One region of the Cellvibrio fibrivorans genome, then DNA from elsewhere that is predicted to be linked to it. Evidence: predicted binding sites of a transcription regulator. Region 1 holds the regulator's gene; each other region holds the start of a gene.
What was found. The regulator FNR, encoded in region 1, switches genes on or off when oxygen is low (the NO sensors DNR and NnrR bind a similar motif). The targets are predictions, from matches to a motif close to TTGATNNNNATCAA.

Region 2: a site for FNR is predicted at 2,928-2,941, ahead of J2X05_RS19595 (FG-GAP repeat protein). Genes of this name have one in related genera too.
Region 3: a site for FNR is predicted at 2,205-2,218, ahead of ccoN (cytochrome-c oxidase, cbb3-type subunit I). Genes of this name have one in related genera too.
Region 4: a site for FNR is predicted at 2,554-2,567, ahead of hemN (oxygen-independent coproporphyrinogen III oxidase). Genes of this name have one in related genera too.

What each region holds. Positions count from the first base shown of each region.
Region 1 is NZ_JAVDVX010000002.1:31,601-36,754, forward strand. It holds gene trhO (oxygen-dependent tRNA uridine(34) hydroxylase TrhO) at 1-308, shown strand, start outside; gene J2X05_RS05030 (hypothetical protein) at 374-712, shown strand; gene J2X05_RS05035 (hypothetical protein) at 811-1,329, opposite strand; gene J2X05_RS05040 (SirB2 family protein) at 1,574-1,951, opposite strand; gene J2X05_RS05045 (DUF4202 domain-containing protein) at 2,023-2,616, opposite strand; gene fnr (fumarate/nitrate reduction transcriptional regulator Fnr) at 2,637-3,395, opposite strand; gene J2X05_RS05055 (acyl-[ACP]--phospholipid O-acyltransferase) at 3,547-5,154, opposite strand, start outside.
Region 2 is NZ_JAVDVX010000009.1:41,645-46,798, reverse strand. It holds gene tilS (tRNA lysidine(34) synthetase TilS) at 1-505, shown strand, start outside; gene J2X05_RS19595 (FG-GAP repeat protein) at 616-2,874, opposite strand; gene J2X05_RS19590 (di-heme-cytochrome C peroxidase) at 3,166-5,097, opposite strand.
Region 3 is NZ_JAVDVX010000005.1:70,490-75,643, reverse strand. It holds gene ccoO (cytochrome-c oxidase, cbb3-type subunit II) at 1-557, opposite strand, end outside; gene ccoN (cytochrome-c oxidase, cbb3-type subunit I) at 568-2,022, opposite strand; gene J2X05_RS13745 (argininosuccinate synthase) at 2,341-3,558, opposite strand; gene J2X05_RS13740 (methyl-accepting chemotaxis protein) at 3,792-5,154, opposite strand, start outside.
Region 4 is NZ_JAVDVX010000009.1:89,700-94,853, forward strand. It holds gene J2X05_RS19735 (alpha-E domain-containing protein) at 1-127, opposite strand, end outside; gene J2X05_RS19740 (circularly permuted type 2 ATP-grasp protein) at 131-1,576, opposite strand; gene J2X05_RS19745 (2OG-Fe(II) oxygenase) at 1,892-2,515, opposite strand; gene hemN (oxygen-independent coproporphyrinogen III oxidase) at 2,625-4,028, shown strand; gene J2X05_RS19755 (ROK family protein) at 4,111-5,040, opposite strand.

The DNA.
Region 1 (5,154 bases):
GTGTTTACGACCAATGCCATGGCTGCCGTTATCCCATCACTGAAGAAGACAAAAACTCTGCACATTACATGTTGGGTGTCTGCTGCCCGCGCTGCTTTGACAAGTTGACGCCAGAGCAAACCACACGTTTTGCCGAACGCCAGAAACAAATCGAATTGGCCAAGCAGCGCAATCAAGCCCACATAGGTGTTCTGCCCCCGGAGCGTCAGTTGCGTCGCGCCCAAAAGCTGGAGCATCGCGAGGAGCAGCGTCGGTTGTCGTTAAAAGCAGTGGGCGAAACAAAGCGCCCATCATCAAATAGTATTTAGCTATTTTGTCACACAATTACTTTATGCTTTAATGCCGTTTCCGTTAATAAATACTTGTGGTATCTATGAATTTTGACGATTGGACAGCCGACATGGCTACAGGCACGGCAACCCATGCCAGCGGATTCACTATTCGTATTGAAGGTAATCCAAAAGATCCTTCCGAGGTGTATCCCGGTAAGTTTCCGGAAGGGATGAGCTTTGTTGATCAGGCGCGCCTGCTACGTTCTGGATTGGAGTTTCTGGCGAAGGCAGGTGGCAGTGCACCTAAATCCTGGCAATCCAGCCCGGTGCAGGATGCAAAAACAGAAGCTATCAAAGCGCGCGAAGAGTTGGCCAAACGTTTTGCTGATCGGCCCGATAAACCTCAGCGTTCAGTGCTGTCGTTGAAAAAGAATTCTTGAGCTTGAAATTGTATCCATATAATTTGAATCCCATAAAAAAACCGGCGTATCAAAACGCCGGTTTTTTTACGGAAGCGAAATGGCGATTGGTTGGTAACTCAAAGTAACCCGCGTCTTTGCAGTTCCAAATAATGTGCATCAACCAGCTTGAATAAATCATCAAATTTTTGTGCTGCCGGTGCGGTCACCAACTCCAGGCTTTCAACTTCGACTTTGGGGCGCTTCATAATTTTTTCCAGCTCGGCAGCAGTGCCGGTCATTGCAGAGATGATTTTATCGGTGCTGTCTTTATCACGGAAAATTCTACCCTGCTCAGTCAGCTGCAAATAGTTGTCGCATTCTTGCAGCCAGTCTTTGCGTTGCATAATAAAGTGGCGAATATTCTTGGCACCGCCGCGATGAGCTGTGGGGAGTTGTTTGTCGCGATAGGCTTGCAGGCTTTTGCGCCCCTGTAACAAAAAATCAAGACCAGTCGATTTGCAGTATTTGGCATTCAGATAACTGGCAAATTTTATATTGTTGGCAGCTTCTGCCTTGGTGCGTTTGCAGGCTTCATCGCAACTGAAACCGAATTGCGATAGCGACAGCAGGGCGATGGTTAGTAGGATTTTTTTCATAGCAGGCTCACCGATTATTAAAGTTATATGAAAGCTGAACAACTGGACTGTGATATAAATCACTTTTTAAAAAACGTCAAGTATTGTAAATAAAATTAAGCCTGAATATAGCTATTAGCTTTAAGCCTAGGAGTTCACTGCGAAATTGCAAACGTTGAAGAATCAATTTTTTGGGGCGGGTCAAAGCGGGCAAACAAAAGGCAGCGCTCGGCTGCCTTGGGTAACAACGAATCAGGCTGTGTAGTTAGCTAAAAAAGCCCAGCGGGTTTCTACTGATTGCAACGCTGACGATATAAGCGAATACGATTAATGCGCTCACCCAGAGTAGTTTGCGCGCATTAGGATTAGGCACTTTGAATGCGGCAATACCCAGACCGATATAAGCGACCAAACCAATAATTTTAGCCATCAACCAAGTCTGGCTTCCGGGCGACATGCTCAGGTGTACTGCCAGCACTATCCCGCTTACCAATAAAATGGTGCTGATGATATGTGGCAATATTTTTACCCATTTTTTGCTAAGCATGCTGGAGTTCATAAACAACCAGATGCCGCGTACGAAAAAAGCCAGCAGCGATAACACAACAAAAGTTAGATGAAGATGTTTAAGAGCTAGATACACGGTATGTTCCTTTTTATCAATGTGGGATTGCTGTTGTGGATGTTGGATAGTTATTAAACGCTAAATCGCGATCAGCTTGCACTTAACGCCTTGCCGACCAGACCCAGCATGGATTCGGATAAAGGTAGCTTTAGGGCGGCAGCGTGGCCTTTTTCTGACATTTTGTTCCAGGTTTTGCGAATAATATCGATGAGTTTTTCTTCATCGTGCTTGCTTGCAAAATCTTCCAGATAGAATTCAATAAACACCAGGCAGATGACATCTTCTAGCGCCTGTACTTCATCGTCGCGTTTCAAGCTGCGTTTCAGCAGTAGATCTTTCACCCGCGCAATCATGCTTTCGTCATACCCATGTTCTGCCATGATGTCGCCGGCAATTTCGCCGTGTAGCTGCGCCAGATCCAGCCGCCATTTTTTATAGCCGCTCCTATCCATAGGGTAATCGCTACGCGGGCTTTTCCAGCGGCATATGTGCTGGCTGCGTGTTGCTAGTTGCAATGCTTCTGACGGGGCTGCACAGAATTTATGTAATTGTGCGCTCATGCGCTGGGCGTAAATCCATTCTTTGGCAACGGCTTTGCCATCCACTATTTCAGTATTTGGGTCTTGTAAATTTGCCGCATCAAATGCAGCGAGGGTTTTTTCCAGTCGGTTTTGGTCGGTCATCGATGGTTGCTCGTTATGTTCTAGTTTTCGGTGTCGCCATTGGCGATATTGCGTAGCTGTTCCATGTTTTTAATGAGAATTTCTTTTTTATCCACAGTGATGACATCCTGTTTTTGCAAACGGGTGAAAATGCGGCTGACAGTTTCTATGGTCAACCCTAAATAGTTGCCGATATCAGTACGCGACATGGGTAAACGAAAGGCATTAGCCGATAATTGGCGGCGGCTATTGCGGCTGGAGATACTTAGCAACAGCGCGGCAATCCGCTCTTCTGCACTGCTTTTGCTAAGCAACGTAATAACTTGCTGATCCTGGGTAATCTCGCGGCTCATAAGTTGGAAGAAATGGCGCTGCAGGTTGGGAATTTGCAGGCTTAATTCTTCCATACGATTAAACGGGATTTCGCATACTGATGCTGTTTCCAGTGCAACTACGGAGTTGGTATAGCGGTTGTCGGCAATGCCATCCATCCCCACAACTTCGCCCGGTAAATAGAACCCGGTGACTTGTTCTTCGCCATTGTCACTGAGAGTCATGGCTTTTACCGCCCCTGAGCGAATGGCATACACAGAGTCAAAGGGGTCGTTGGCACGATACAAATAATCCCCTTTTTGCAGCGGTTTACCGCGTTGAATGATGTTGTTGAGTCGATCAATATCCTCTATATGCAAACTGATAGGCAGGCAGATGGTATTCAATCGGCAGTTGCCGCAGCTCACTTTTTTATCGTGAGGACAACTGGAATCCTGTGTTTTTACAATGGTTTGGTTGACGGTCATGGCGCGGGAACCTCAAGGGAACGGTTACCCCTGATAGGATTTGTGCAGGGATGGCTTGATAACGTGATTGTTGCAGCTTTGGTTGGGGCGGTAAATAGTTGATTTTGAATGTGTGCTTGAGCGATTGTTCGCCCAAGCACACCAATAGTAATTACGCTGTGGTCTCGGTAGCTGCCGCTGTACCTACCTCACTCCACTCCCTCGCCATCTTCTTCGCCAAACTGAAATCCGTTTTGCCTGAGCCTAATAATGGCATTGCTTCTACTTGCATCCAGTCTCCGGGAATCGCGAGCGCATTTAGACCTTGCTGCAATACTTCAGTGCGAACTTCATCTTTTGCCACTTCGGCGTTGGTGATGGCGATCAAGCGTTCACCTTTTTTGGCATCATCAATCGCAACTACAATCACATCGATAGCATCGTTGTTGATGGCCTTTTTCAATGCACTTTCAACGAGAGTGAGGCTGACCATCTCGCCACCGATTTTAGCAAAGCGCGAGTAGCGATCCTGAATAAACAAGAAGCCGTCTTCGTCAATCACACCTTTATCGCCCGTTACATACCAGCGCATATCCTGTATTTCTTTAATAGCACTGGCCGTTTTTTCTGGATTGTTTAAATAGCCAACCATCACTTGCGCACCACCAATTAAAATCATGCCTGCTTCACCGGTGGGCAATTCCTTAAATGTAACCGGATCAACAATCATACAACTGGAGCCGGGCAGGGGCATGCCCACGGAACCGGGTCGGTTGCCTGCTTGCACTTGCCAGTAATGGGTATCGATTTTATCGGGCAGATTGACGCTAGCGACGGGGGTGGTTTCGGTTGCGCCATACCCTTCATAAATCGACAAATTAAATTTCAGATTAAATGCGGTGCGCACTTCTTCTTGCAGTTTTTCTGCACCAGCAACCACCAAACGCAAACTCTCTAACATGAGTGGATGGATTTTGTGGTTGCGACAATATAAACGCAGGAAAGTAGATGTACCGAATAAAACGGTTACACGATTTTGTGCGATGGCTTTGGCGCTGCCCAATGCATCCGTCGGGTCAGCGTGACATACCATAGGTACAGCCTCGAGCAGCGGCATAAACTGTGTCACTGTTAGACCAAATGCGTGGAACAGCGGTAGGTTTGCCATTACTACATCTTTTTCTTCTACGTTTAATACATCGGTAATTTGTTTAACGTTGGCGATAATATTTTTGTGGCTAATCTGTACACCTTTGGGAATACCTTCGCTACCACTGGAAAATAAAATAACGGCGATATCATTTGCTTTTTGTTTCCGCGCCCAGAGTGTTTTTAACACAAATGCAGGTAGTATTTTGATCAATAATAAACGGGCAATTTTTTCGGCGGTAGAAATGCTGCCTGCAAAATCTTCCATCGCAACCACATTGACGCCTTGCAATAAACTGTGCGCAGGAATGCCTTTGTCCTCCAGTTTTTTCAAAAAGCGTGCAGAGGTAAATACGGTTTTTATATTTGCTTGCGTAAGTGCCGATGCAAAAGCACTTTGACTTGCTGTGTAATTTAAATTGATCAGGGTTTTTCCGGTCAGAATTACCGCGAGGTTGGTGAGCACACCAGCAGCACTGGTCGGCAAAAGTACACCGATATTCTGGTCGGGTAATTTGGCGATACGGCTGGCGATGGCACTGGCGCCGGCCAGCGCACGATGTGCGCTCAGCTCTGTACCCATGGTATCGATAATTGCCATTTGGTTACCCATTTTTTTAGCAGCGTCAAT
Region 2 (5,154 bases), on a different contig from region 1:
CTTGGGTTTATCGCCCGCCCGCAAGCAAAATATATTGCGCTATTGGCTGCGGTTGATTAACCACACCACACCTGAACAATTGCATTGGCAACAGATCGAACAGCAAATTTTTGGCGGCCGTGAGGATGCACAAACGCGAGTAACCTGGGGCAATGTTGCGCTGCAAACCTATCGCGAACGTTTATATGCCTTGCCGCTGCAATTGCCGGAATTGGAATTGCACATGCAATTGGTTGAGCGCGATATAAAACCGCGTTTGAAAACCGGATTGCCGAATATGCGCATCGGCTACCGTGAGGGCGGCGAGCGCTGCAAGCCAGCAGACCGAAAGCATTCGCAAACATTAAAAAAATTGTTGCAGGAGTACGAGCTTGAGCCCTGGTTGCGCGACAAAGTGCCGTTAGTTTTTAGTGGTGATAATTTGGTGGCAGTCGGGGATTTATGGATTTGTGCGGAGTTTGTAGCGGCAGAAAATGAAGCGGGATACAGCTTAATCTGGCAATAACCAGGCGCTAAAAATCGCGTGCTAATAAGAACGAGCGGCAAAAAAAATGGGATGCAATTGCATCCCATTTTTTTAAATCAGTGTGTGCTGATTAGAATTACCTGCATTGGTTAGAACAGATAGACCGCACCGGCTGCTTCAGCGGAATTGTCGTTTTGATTTAACGCCCCACTACTGCTCGCGGTTGAGCTAGTGCTGGCACCACTGGATGCAGCTGCATAACCGCGGCCAGATTCGCGATGCGCACCAACAGCCATTGTTTTACCATCAGCTGACAAATCTACATTCAAACCAAATCGATCATCGGTATCAGTGTTGCTGGCTTTGACGTAGCTCTTCTGTGTCCACACCGTGTTGTTGCGAGTGAATACAAACACAGCACCGGCGCGCTCAGCACTGGTATCACCTTCGTCGCCATTGATACCTTTGGCATTGCTAGCCTCGCGGAAGGCGCCAACAGCAAGAGTGTTACCGTCGTTCGACAAACTCACGTCGCCACCAAACTCGCTGGCAACACTAACAGTTGATGGTTTGAGGTACGCCTGTTGCGTCCAGGTTGTGCCGCTGCGCGAAAATACATACGTTGAGCCGGAACCCAGCAATTTGGCTGCCTCTTGCACTGCGGCCTTATCAATATTTTTGGGGTCGTCGGTATTGATCACTACGCCGCTGTCGCCTTTAGCTCCCACCGCAAGGGTGTTGCCATCACCCGAAATATCGACACTCGAACCGAACAGGGTGGTGAAGAAGGTCGACGCCGGTTTGAGGTAGGCTTCTTGTACCCAGTCACCCGAGCTGCGTGTAAATACATAGGCTGCGCCGTTGTTTATGCCGTAAGTTTCGTAGAAGGCGTCGGCGCAAGTGAGATCCAGTACATAGAGCGACTCTCTGTCAGGGTAGTAGCAGGAGTTGTCAGCCTGGTTGCCATTAATGCCTTTGGCTTGGCTGTCCTCCCCAATAGCGCCAACTACCATAGTGTTGCCGTCAGTTGACAGCGCAATACTGGTGCCGAATGCATCGCCCTGTTGAGCGTTGGAGTTTTTAACAAATGACTCTTGCATCCAGCCATCCGCACGGCGAACAAAGATATGTACCGAGCCCGAGTTGGTGCCGCCTTTGTAAGAGCTGGTTGAGCTGGAGCTTGAAGTACTGGATGAAGAGGATGAGCTTGACTTTGAGGTGCTGGATGAGCTGGTGCTGCTAATTGATGAGCTGCTCGATGGGTAGTATTCAAAACACTCTGGCATAGAAGATGCCGCGTATTTCAGAATGCCGCTTATCGCAAGGCTGTCGCTGGTGGCACCCACGGCGAGGGTCTTACCGTCACCGGAGAGAGCGATAGTCTCGCCAAAACGCAATTCAGATTTGAAATAACTGGATTTTACGTAGGCATCCTGAGTCCACTCGCTAGCGCTGCGCGTAAAGACATAGACTGCGCCGGTGTTGTAATCATTCGCTAAAATCAAGTCGTCAGATGGGTCGGACGAAGAGGCATAACTGGTTACTTCATAATTGTCTTGATTGCAGTTAATACCGGTCGAAGGGCTGTCTTCCAGAAGCGACGAAACAGCGAGGGTATTCCCATCATCTGATAAGGACACCCTGAATCCAAAACGGTCATTGGGCAGCATGCGCGCGGTGTTTATATTTGGTTGTTCGGTGTTGGAGGCTTTCAGGTAAGCCTGTTGTACCCAAACACCATTTTCCTTAATAAATACATAGACAGCGCCAGCGTTGGTGCTGTCGTTATCTGCCTGTTCACCGTTAGCGCCAATGGCTTTGCTGTCTTCAGCGGGGGCACCTACTGCAAGTGTTTTACCATCCGCTGAGAGTGCAATGCTCCATCCGAATAAATCGTTGGCATCGGTATTGGAGGCTTTGAGATAGCCAATCGCTTTAATCATTTCTGTAGCGGTGAAGACCAGGCCGGATTGTTGTGCACAACCCCCTGCATTACAGGCTTCAACGTAATAATAGTTGTTGACCCAGTCGTGAACATGCACACCTATCTCATCGGTTGCCTGGGTGTTGGTCAGGTCGCCGCCGATTTGCGTTACACCACCCGTCGCCGCATCACGTTTATAAAGTTTATAGGAGGTTGCCCCTTCGACAGCACTCCATTGAAAGGTGAGTACTTTAGGGTTTTGCGCTTCTACTTTTACGCTTGGCCAGATGCCTGAGCCGTTGGCTGGCACCGACGCAGCGGCGAAGCTGCTGCGCAGTGAGGATGAACTGTTGATAGATGACGAGCTTGCCGAGGATTTTTTGTCGCTGCCACCGCCGCAGGCGGCGAGTAAAAAAGAGCCTGCCATCAGTGAAAGAAGCAGGGAGGTGCGCTTTAGCAGCGGTGAGAAACGATCAATATTCATTCAGCAGGTTCCTGAGGTTTAAAACTGGTCGGTGATTCTGTGTGTCGCGGCGCTTGGTGTCAATCAAATCGCCAGCATTATTCGGGCACAGACCAGGCACGGGTGTTTTGTTCTCGCTCATAGTGAGGTGGCTTAAAGACCGTCAAAGCAGAGGATTGGTTCAGTGATTTTGATCAGCGCGGGTAATTTAGTGGAATTACGTGAAAGAAGTTGTGAGCAATTGTGAAGGCTGGAGCTGTTTATCACGAACCTCATCGCCCTCATTAGAGAGGGCGATGAGGTTGAGGAAGATTAGAGGGTCTTTAAATATTCCACCAAGGCCAAGCGTTGATGATTACTAATCGGCTGCAATGTCCGCATTTTGGGCTTGCCCTGCGCATCCTTAACCGGGCGGCCGTTGGCATCCAGAACAAACACGGGAGTAACACCGGCTGCGTATTCATGTCCCTTATTAGAGTTGCTGGGCAGGCTGGTATCAAACACAAACAACCCCGGATATTGCGCCGGGTCGCGTAGCACTACACCGACATTGACGGCATCCAGCTCGCGCGCGCCCACAGTGAAGCGATTGGGGCGACAGGTTTTACCGCTGGCAATTTCAGCATCGCTACAGCTTGGCATAAACAGCTCGTACAAACTGGGCACCGAGCCGTTGTGCAGATAGGGCGCTGTTGCCCAGATACCATTGAGTGGGCGTGCTTTGTAGGCGACGAGCGTGGCTGGATTGTTTTTATTGACCACCTCAAAATCCAGATGGCGCTCGGTCTTTTTGATGGGGTTATCGGAAATAGAGGCGATCAAATCGTAGAGCTTTTCCGCCCAGCGGCGGATAAACAGCTTGTCGTGATCGGGTTCGACTAACACACCCTCCACTGCGCCACTCAAGGCTGGCAATACGGCTCCTGACGGTTGGAAGCGCGGGTCGGGCTTGAATGGATTGATTCGTCCGCCCTCGAAGTAGCCCATCTTGCCACTGTATTTGAGTGCATTCATCGCCATATAAGGATCGGTGCCTATGGTCTGCAGGCTCGCAAACTGCGAAATAATGCGACGATTGGGGTCAGTGCGGTCGATGGCTTCATGGCAGGTATGGCACTGGTACTCAATAAACACCTGCTGCCCTTGCTCGGCGAGCGCCTGATTGATTGGTGGCAATACATTTTGTTTTGCCAACTCTTCCCAGCTCGGTGACCAGAGGCTCTCCAGATGGCGCTCCATCCGCGTAAGGTTGCGTACCGCCACCGATGAGCGATAGCCGATATCACCTTTCTTTTTATCTAGGTCAAATTGCGCAAACACACCAAGCGCTTCGCCGGTATTGCGCCCCAGAGGGCCAGCCAATTCGTTGTCGCCCACACCATTCCACTGCACAAAGTCGTGCTGCGGAGTGTCCCACAGGTAGGGGTAGCTCACGGGTGCGCAGGCAGGATTAAAGTTAGGTTCTTTAGGTGTGAGATGGGCGAGTACACGGTTGTAGATGCGGCCAAACGCATCCAGCCGGCCATAACCGTAAGCAACAGATTGGTCGCCGTGGCGTGGGTCGTTAATCTGGTTGTAACTGGCGATTTGCTGCGCCGCCTCCGCAAGTTGTACGCGGAAGGCTTCTTTATCATCCGGGTATTTTGTTTTGAGAACTCTTTGTGCGAGGCGATCAAATTTTTCCGGCTGCTCGAGGCTCGCCTGTAGTGCCATTGCCAAACTTTTCAGCATTTGTTCCATATCCGCGAGCGTTGCACCGCCGTCAATGCGGATGGCAACACCTTGATAATTGATTTGGCTGGTATGGCAGGCTGCGCAGGTAAAACCAATAAACTCTTGACCTTTATGCTCATCTTTTACCCAGCCCACGGGTAAACCGTCCGGGTTTGCAAAGCTCTCTTTTTGCGGCAGGTAGCGCAGGCGATTCATGTTCTCGTCGCTGCGGAATAGCAATTCACTGTCGGCGGTTTCGAGATGTAAAAAAAGTTCGTAGGGAAGCAGGTTGGAACCTTGGGTTACGTTGTAAAACCACAAGCTATCTGCGCCACTCCAATTTTGCTCCGGGTAGACCACGCGCTCGGCGCTATCGCCAAAGCTGTCGTGTTCGGCCACTTTTGCGTGGCGATCGCTGTCGACCAGCACACCCTGGGAAACATAAGTACAGCCGGAAATGGTGATGAGAACTATTAGGGAAGCACAGGAGAATAGTGAGCGTAATGCAGTGCGCAGGCGCGTTAGTGTCATGATTATTCCTTTCTGATCTGTATGGCTGTGGTGCGATTGTGATTAGGGCTGGTACGT
Region 3 (5,154 bases), on a different contig from region 1:
TCCATTTCGGTTACGCCTTTAACCGCTCGCTCGGCACCGGCGAAATCTTCTTCGGTGTATGGCACCCCTACTTTCGCCAAAGCGCGCATTTTGTCTGCGGTGTGCTTGCCGTCAAGCTTATTGTCATACAACTGCGGGTAAGCAGGCATAATTGATTCAGGTACCACAATACGCGGGTTAAACAAATGCACTTTGTGCCAATCATCCGAGTAACGGCCGCCTACACGTGCCAAATCCGGACCAGTACGCTTGGAACCCCAGAGGAACGGGTGCTCGTAGACTGATTCGCCCGCTACCGAGTAATGACCATAACGCTCAACTTCTGCACGTAATGGACGCACCATTTGGGTATGGCATACATGGCAACCTTCACGGATGTAAACATCGCGGCCTTCCAGTTGCACTGCATTGAGCGGCTTTAAACCTTCAATTGGAGTAGTGGTTTGTTTAAGGAAGAATTGCGGAACAATTTCTACCAAACCACCAAAACTAATAGCGACAACCATAAACACAGTCATCAAGCCGATATTCTTTTCTACTATTTCATGACCTTTCATGGCATTCCCCTTAAACAGCTGGCGCCTGAGCAGGCTGATGAGCACTTTCGGCCGCTTTTTTGGCCGCGTTTACGGTGCGATAGGTGTTATATGCCATGATCAACATGCCAGTGAGGAAGAAGGCACCGCCGATTGCACGCATCACATAACCACCTTTACTGAATACAACTGTTTCGATGAAGCTGTAAGTCAGTGAACCATCCGGGTTAAAGGCACGCCACATCAAACCTTGGCCAATACCGTTGATCCACATGGCTACTACGTAAAGTACAGTGCCCACAGTTGCCAACCAGAAGTGCAAATTGATCAATTTAACGCTGTACATCTCTTCGCGGTTAAACAGTTTTGGCAGCATGTGGTAAAGCGCACCAATAGAAATCATCGCCACCCAACCCAAAGCGCCTGAATGAACGTGACCCACGGTCCAGTCAGTGTTGTGAGAGAGTGCGTTGACGTTTTTGATTGCCATCATCGGACCTTCAAAGGTAGACATACCATAGAAAGACAGTGCGACAACGAGGAAACGCAAGGTGGGGTCGGTGCGCAATTTATGCCATGCACCTGACAGGGTCATAATACCGTTGATCATACCGCCCCAGCTTGGCGCGAGCAGGATCAGCGACATCACCATACCCAAAGATTGGGTCCAGTCCGGCAATGCGGAATAATGCAGATGGTGCGAACCCGCCCAGATATAAAGGGAGATCAGTGCCCAGAAGTGCACAATTGACAATTGATAAGAGTAAACCGGGCGACCAGCTTGTTTTGGCACAAAGTAGTACATCATCCCGAGGAAGCCTGCAGTCAGAAAGAAGCCTACCGCGTTGTGGCCATACCACCATTGCACCATAGCATCGGCAGCACCGGCATAAGCAGAATAAGATTTGGTCAGGGTAACCGGGATAGCAGCACTGTTAACAATGTGCAGCACGGCAACAGTGACAATAAAACCACCGTAGAACCAGTTAGCTACATAGATGTGCGAAGTACGGCGCTTGACGATAGTACCGAAGAATACAATCGCATAAGAAATCCAAACCAGCGCCAGCAGAATATCGATTGGCCACTCCAGCTCGGCATACTCCTTAGCAGAGGTCATACCCAATGGCAGGGTAATCGCTGCCAGAACAATAACCGCCTGCCAACCCCAGAACGTGAAGGGGACTAACCAGCCACCAAAGAGTGGAGCCTGACAGGTACGCTGAACCACATAATAAGAAGTAGCAAAAAGCGCACAGCCACCAAAGGCAAAAATAACCGCGTTTGTATGCAGCGGACGCAAGCGACCGAAGCTGGTGTAAGGCTGGAGCAGATCATTCAGACCTGGCCAAACCAATTGAGAAGCGATAAGAACGCCAACTCCCATCCCAAATATGCCCCATACAATGGTCATAATGGAGAATTTGCGCACTATATCGAAGTCGTATGCTGGAGGATCTCCAGCCACTGTCGCATGACTACCCATAGGACTTTCCTATTACTTAAAGAAAAATGAAAACTTTTTGTCTCTGTCAGCGCTACTTATCGCCCGGAGCAACACGGCACTATCTTTGTAAAAGGCCAATTTATAGCAAGCCTATAACCCTACTTTAGGTGCGGCATTTTGCCTTATGAGCGGCAATTTGTCTCACCCTTGTCGGTACAGGATTGATATTTATCAAATAATTTATGCGCTTTTACCTGCGAACAGAGCGCTTTTGATCAATAGATCCACAATAGGTCATTAATTGGCAACCCGCATCTGCAAGTGGATGCAGGTGCCACAATGTTTTAATGAACTGTTTTACTTGAGAGAACGACCTTTGTTAGCAGCAATACGCATACGCAGCGCATTCAGTTTAATGAAGCCTTCTGCATCTTTCTGGTTGTATGCACCGGCATCGTCTTCGAAGGTCGCTATTTTTTCGTCAAACAGACTGTCGGGAGAACGACGGCCAACCACACTTACAGAACCTTTATACAGCTTCACACGCACATCGCCATTCACATGCACTTGTGACTGATCAATCATCGCCTGCATCATAAGACGCTCAGGACTCCACCAGTAGCCGTTGTAAATCATGTCCGCATACTTGGGAATCAAGCTGTCCTTCAAGTGGGCAACTTCACGGTCCAAGGTGATAGATTCAATCGCACGGTGCGCACGCATCATGATGGTGCCACCAGGAGTTTCATAGCAGCCGCGAGATTTCATGCCTACGTAGCGATTCTCTACAATATCCAGACGACCAACACCGTTCTCACCGCCTACTTTGTTCAAGTAAGCCAGTACGGTAGCGGGAGACATTGGTTTGCCATCTATAGCAACGATATCGCCTTTTTCGTAAGTCAATTCAAGGTATGTCGCTTTATCCGGAGCTGCTTCAGGAGCAACAGTCCAGCGCCACATATCTTCTTCAGCTTCAGTCCATGGGTTTTCCAGAACTTTGCCTTCGTAAGAGATGTGCAGCAGGTTAGCATCCATAGAGTAAGGTGATTTTTTCTTCTTGGAGTAATCAACAGGAATATTGTGCTTCTCACAATAAGCCATCAGGGTTTCGCGGGAAGTCAGATCCCACTCACGCCATGGGGCGATTACTTTGATACCTGGCTTAAGTGCGTAGGCACCCAGTTCAAAACGAACTTGGTCATTACCTTTACCGGTAGCGCCATGGGAAATTGCATCTGCACCCACTTCGTTGGCGATTTCAATCAAACGCTTGGCGATCAATGGGCGAGCAATAGACGTACCGAGCAGATATTCACCTTCGTAAATAGTGTTAGCGCGGAACATAGGGAATACAAAATCGCGGACAAATTCTTCACGCAGATCGTCGATATAAATTTGCTTAACACCAAGCGCTTCGGCTTTAGCACGCGCTGGCTCTACTTCTTCACCCTGACCTATGTCAGCGGTAAAGGTGATTACTTCACAGTTGTAGTTTTCTTGCAGCCATTTGACGATAACTGAGGTATCGAGGCCACCGGAATAGGCCAACACGACTTTCTTGATAGATGACATGGGAAGCTCCCGCTATAACTCGTTGACAATTCACCGGGCACAAGCCATAGACCAGTACCTACTTGGGCGCGGGATTGTACTCGCAAGCCGGCCAAATTCCCACACTTGCGACGGCTAAATCACTGCTTTTAGCACTAAATGAAAATAGCTCTCAGCCATTAGCTAACCCCCTACTCCAAAAACAAAAGCAGCCTTATGGGCTGCTTCTGCTGTGCGAATAAATTCAGCAATTTTTACAGGCGGAAGGTAGACACCTTAGCGTTAAGCGCACGCGCCAAATCCTGTAAGCTTTGTGCACGCGCATCACCTTGGTGGGCAACTTCAGCGGAGTTGTCAGCCACTTGTTTAATCGCGTTGATATTATTCAACACCTCTTTCACCACATGGCTTTGCTCTTCTGCTGCAGTGGCAATCTGCACCGCCATGCCACTGATTGCACCTACGGCTACGTTAATTTTATCGAGGGAGTGGGAGGCGTTGTCGGCATTATCAACACTACCAGTGGCAAGGCGACGCCCCTCCTCCATGATCGATACTGCATTTTGCGCAGTCGATTGCAAAGAGCCAATCATGGACTGAATTTCCTCGGTGCTGGCATGGGTACGCTGCGATAGCACCCGCACTTCATCCGCCACCACTGCAAACCCCCTGCCCTGCTCACCGGCACGCGCCGCTTCAATCGCCGCGTTGAGCGCTAGCAAGTTGGTCTGCTCAGCGATGCCTTTGATCGTAGCGAGAATACCGCTGATATTTTGCGCATTCGTATTGAGGGTAGAAATAACACCGCCAGCCTGCTCCACCTTCTCAGCCAGCACAACGATCGAGTCGCGGGTTTTATCCACTTGCTGCTTGCCATCGCTCGCGCTGTTGACTGATTCGCGCACCGAATCTGCGGTGTGTTCGGCGTGATGGGCGATTTCCTGGGTCGCGCTGGTCATCTCATTCATGGCCTGCACCACCATGCCGATTTGCTGTTGCTGTACCCCCAACTCACGCACTGATGTCACCGCTGAATCGGCCATAGCACGGGCATTGTCCTGTAGGTCAGTCGCCTGAGTGCGGATATGTTTGACCAGATCATTCATATGCTCGACAAACGAATTAAAATTCGCAGCCAACAACCCAACTTCGTCATTGGAAGTCACCGGCAGGCGACGCGACAAATCACCACCACCGGATGCAATGTCTGACAGCGACTGGGACACATTGTGGAGCGGCAACAAGAGTACGCCGTTAAACCAGTTGAGCACCAATATTGTGACTACCAGCAAAATCAAAATCGCGGCTAACTGCCCCAGCAGCGTGGAATGGACGGGACCGACTAATAGCTCGCGCTCCAACACCATGATCAGGGTCAAATCGGTACCAGGGATGGCGTCGGCAAAAATTTGCATGGTCTTGCCATCCAATTCAATCAGATATAAACCATCTTTTGCACGCAACAATTGTTCAAGTTTGCTACTGGTTAGATCAGCGGAAATATCCAACAGGGATTTATTCAACAGCTTTTGGTCAGCGTGGGAAAACACCTTGTCGCCGCGTGCGATAAACATATAACCGTTGCCCGGTAAATCGATATCGCGCAGCTGCTGGACG
Region 4 (5,154 bases), on a different contig from region 1:
CGACGCGAACACCGGCGGGCAGATCCAACAATAAATTTGAATTCACATTCACAAGGCGCGCAATATTTTCGCTGCGCTCCATATAGCGGCCTAACCAATAAATTCGTTCAGCTACGCGTGATAACATGGTTTAGTCCTCCACCACAATCCAGGTATCTTTACTGCCACCACCTTGCGATGAATTCACCACATAGGAGCCCTTGCGCATAGCAACACGCGTCAACCCACCGGGCGTTACGCAGTGATCTTTACCCTGCAACACAAAAGGACGCAAATCAATATGGCGCGGCTCGGCATTACCGTTAGTGAGAATCGGTGCGGTCGATAACGAAATTAACGGCTGCGCCATGTAATTGCGCGGATCAGCTTTAATGCGCAGCGCAAATTCGTCCAATTCTTTTTTGCTCGCCTGCGGGCCGATAATCATGCCGTAGCCTCCGGATTCGTTAGCTGGTTTTACGACAAGTTTGTCGAGATTAGCGAGTACATAGTCGCACTGCTTTTTATCCACACACAAATAACTTGGCACATTCGGCAGGATTGGCTCTTCACCTAAATAGTATTTGATCATTGCCGGTACAAAGGTATAAATCACTTTGTCATCGGCCACACCGGCACCCGGCGCGTTGGCGAGTGCGACGTTTCCTTTTAACCAGGCGCGCATCAAGCCGCGCACACCGAGTACTGAATCCGGATTAAACATATCCGGGTCCAAAAATAAATCGTCGATGCGGCGATAAATAACATCAACACGCTTTAATCCATCAATGCTGCGCATATACACGCAGTCATCGCTGTCCACTACCAAATCACTACCCTCAACCAATTCCACACCCATTTGTTGCGCGAGATAGGAATGCTCGAAATACGCAGAGTTATAAATACCGGGAGTGAGCACGACTATTTCAGGGCGATCCGCTTTGCGTGGTGATAATGATGCGAGCGTATCAAACAATTGGTTGGGGTAATCGGTAACCGGGACAATGTTGTGGTTTTCAAATAATTCAGGGAATACACGCTTGGTCACTTTACGGTTTTCCAGCATGTAGGAAACACCGGAAGGCACACGCAAATTATCTTCCAATACAAAAAATTCGCCTTTGTCATCGCGAATTAAATCGCTGCCGCAAATATGCGACCAGACACCGTAAGCCGGTTTCATGCCAATACATTCTTTGCGGAAATTCACTGAATCTTCAAACAAATAGGCAGGCACTACTTTGTCTTTGATAATTTTTCGGTCGTTGTAAATATCGTTAATAAATAAATTCAGTGCCGTTAAACGCTGGATTAAGCCGCGCTCGGTTTTTTGCCACTCACGCTGCGGAATAATGCGCGGAATAATATCGAACGGCCATTCACGATCAATGTTGCCTGCGTCGCTGTAAACCGTGAACGAGATGCCCATGGTTTTAATGGCTAATTCTGCAGAAAGTTTTCGGTCTTGAAGTTCTTGCCCGGACAAGGAGGCGAGATATTGGGCGAGATGTCGTGTTTCTGGGCGGGGTTGGCCTGGCGCGCTGATCAATTCATCGTAGAAGTGGCCAGAATGATAATTCTGCCAATCTATTTTCATTTCACTCATGGTGACTTCCTTCAGCATCGCGGCCTCACTTTGATATGCATTCTTAGCATTGTTATAGCGCCTGCTGAAAACGCATCCCTGGTTTCCATTTCTCCCGTCCCAGAAGAATTTCAGCAAGCTACATCCAACTACTTGCAAATTCGTTGCCAACAGCCGCGATTCTTTTGCCGGCAACAACGCTCACAGGCGAACGCCATGTGTATTGGCTCCCTCAAGCGCTGGCGGGTACTGTTATGGTGATACAGACCGCCACCGTGAAGGCATTTTCCTCAGATAAAAGAGAGTTTTGACAATTTCGCAGACTATCTACATGGCCTTGATGCGAAACCACCCTGCGATGCTCTGCCGGAACTGTTTGGCGGGCAACACTTCGTGTGGGAAATCCTCACTCAAAAAAATCACCAGCCTGCCACATTGTGGTGCAAGACGAATCAATTCATTCTCACCCGCTTCATCATAGAGCACCAATTCGCCGCCAGCCATTAAATCCCAATCAGGGTTCAAATATAAAACGGTGGAAAGTTTGCGCCCCGGCTGCCCTCTGAAGGCGTCGCGGTGTTTTTGGTAAAAGGCACCCGGGGCATAAACAGCATAGTGGCTCTCGTAATCAAACAGTCCGAGAAATAACCGCTGGTTGATCCCCAACCTCAGTTTATCCATCCATGATAAAAATTCTGTGACAGCAGGATCGCCCGGCTCGAGCCATTGAATAGCGTCGCCGCGAATATCCAGATTGCGCTGGTAATCGCCCTGACGCCCAACGCCAGCCGGCGCCAGTGCCGCTTGCTGTGCGCGCAAATGTTCAATCAAGCCTTGAATCAGGGATGCGGGCAGCGGCTGGTCGAGAACCATAAAGCCCGGCCCCGTAAGAGCGTCTGCTATTTGATCCAGCAGGAGTTCTGAAGGGTATGCGCTTGTTGTGTCCATCATAAAAAACCACAGGCTATCAACGAGCCGCCATTATAGGCTTGATCCACATCAATTCAGCGCGGCGCGCAAATTTTTACCATAGGCAGACACACCAAGAGGAAGCCCGCCTATGTCAGCATTCACACAACAGATTGAATGGGATAATAACCTGATCAACCGCTATGACTTGGCCGGACCCCGTTATACATCCTACCCTACTGCCCCGCAATTTCAGGAGTCGTTTACTGAGACCACGCTACTCCATGCAATCACCCGCAGCAATCAAGCGCAGCGCCCTTTGTCACTCTATTTTCACATTCCGTTTTGCGACAGCCTTTGTTATTACTGCGGCTGCAATAAAATTGTGGCCAACAACAAAAGCCGTTCACTACCTTACATCCACCGCATGATTCAGGAACTTTCGCTCTATGCGGATTTATTTGACAACCGCCGTCAGGTAAAACAATTGCATTGGGGTGGTGGCACGCCCACGTTTATTAGCGATGACGAAATGTCGCTGCTAATGCATGCGACGCGCCGACTATTTCGCTTGGCTGATGATTCCGAGGGTGAGTTTTCGATTGAAATTCACCCGGGGCGGGTCAGCATAGATACAATGAAGCATTTGCGTGACTTGGGTTTTAATCGCGTGAGCATGGGCGTGCAGGATTTTGATCCACGCGTGCAGAAAGCGGTAAATCGCTACAACACATTTGAGCAAGTTAGCGAATTAATGCAAGGGTTGCGCGCGCAACATTATCAATCGGTGAGCATGGATTTCATTTACGGCCTGCCACTGCAAACCCTTTCCAGTATTAAAGAGACACTGACAAAAATTATCGATTTAAATCCGGATCGCTTGTCGCTTTTTAATTACGCGCATATGCCCCATCTTTTTAAAAGCCAAATGCTTATCAGCGATAAGGAACTACCCAGCGCAGCTGAAAAATTGGATATTTTACACTTTGCGATTCAAACGTTGGAAGCGGCGGGCTATATCTACATCGGCATGGATCACTTTGCCAAACCGGAAGATGAACTGGTGCGCGCACAGCAAGCAAGAAAATTACAGCGCAATTTCCAGGGCTATTCTACTCATAAAGACTGCGATCTAATTGCAGTGGGCGCTTCCTCCATCAGCATGATTGACAACATCTACGTTCAAAATGCGAAAGATCTCAATGCCTATCAACAAAAACTGGATTTGGGATTACTGCCCATCGCACGCGGTTTTACCTTGAATGATGAAGATCAGCTGCGGCGTTTTGTTATCAACAGTTTGATTTGCCACTTACGGTTGGATTTTGCCGAACTGGAGCAGGCATTTACCATCAGCCCCAGAGAGTATTTCGCCGCAGAAATTGCGCAGCTTGCGCCAATGATTGAAGATGGTTTAGTCACAGTTGATAATAGCGGTATTCGCGTGCACAACAAAGGACGCTTGTTAATTCGCCGTGTTTGCATGGTGTTTGATGAATATTTGCAGAAGCCAGTGCAGAGCGGTAATCAGGTCCGTTATTCTAAAATCATTTGAAAAAAGCCCGCCGGAAACCGGCGGACGAAATCTGGCGAGTTTTTGCCAGATGCTTGCGGAAAAATAAAAACTGTTTGAAATCTTATCTTTTAGAAGGCTCTTCTGCGAGCTGCGATAAGGCCAGCGCTGCAATGCCCAAAATAGCGGCCATACCATTCAAGTTAGTTTTCACTATGTAGCTCTCAGTTTGCTCTAGAACGGCGGCGGGACCATAGCCATTGAGGCACACCAAAAAGTATTCGCGGATCATCTGTAACAATTGCGGCTGCTCCATCACACCGCCACCCAAAATAATTTTTTGTGGTGCCAATAACTGCGTCAGATTGGCACACATCAGCGCGAGATATTGCGCCTCTAGCAGCCAGGCAGGATGATCCGTTTTCAAAAATTTTCCGGATACTCCCCAGCGCGATTCAATCGATTTTCCGGATGCCAAGCCTTCAAGACAGCCCAAATGAAACGGACAGCAACCCGCATAGTTATCCATTAGCTGATCACGCGGCATCAACATGTGACCCACTTCTGGATGTCTTATGCCATGCACCAGCTCGTTGTTAACTACTATGCCCGCACCGATTCCCGTGCCCACGGTGACATAAATAAAATCGCTCAGGTCGCGTGCCGAGCCCGCTACTTTTTCACCCCAGGCCGCACCATTAACATCGGTATCAAAAGTAATGGGAACATTTAACTCGCGCGCAAAATAGCCGCACATATCGGTGTTTGACCAACCAGGTTTGGGCGTATTGGTGATGTATCCATAAGTCGGAGAATCTGCCATCAAATCGACCGGACCAAAACTTGCAATACCCATCGCAATCAACTGCGCATCGTGCGCCGCAACACTCTGACGAAAAAAATCGCGCACAGCGGCAAGAGTATGTGCAGGTGTTGTAGTCTCAAATGCGGCCTGCGCAATCAGATTGAGTTCGGTATCAAGCAATGCGCAATTGAATTTTGTCCCGCCCGCTTCAAGTGCAGCAATTACATTGGCGTTGGATGGGCTTTGCATAAAAATTCCACCAGCAACTACCCCCAAATCATCAGGGGCAGATGAGTTAATCAAAGAATAAAAAGAGCCGGGAAAATTCCCCGGCGATAAGCACTGCTAGAACGTAGAACGCAA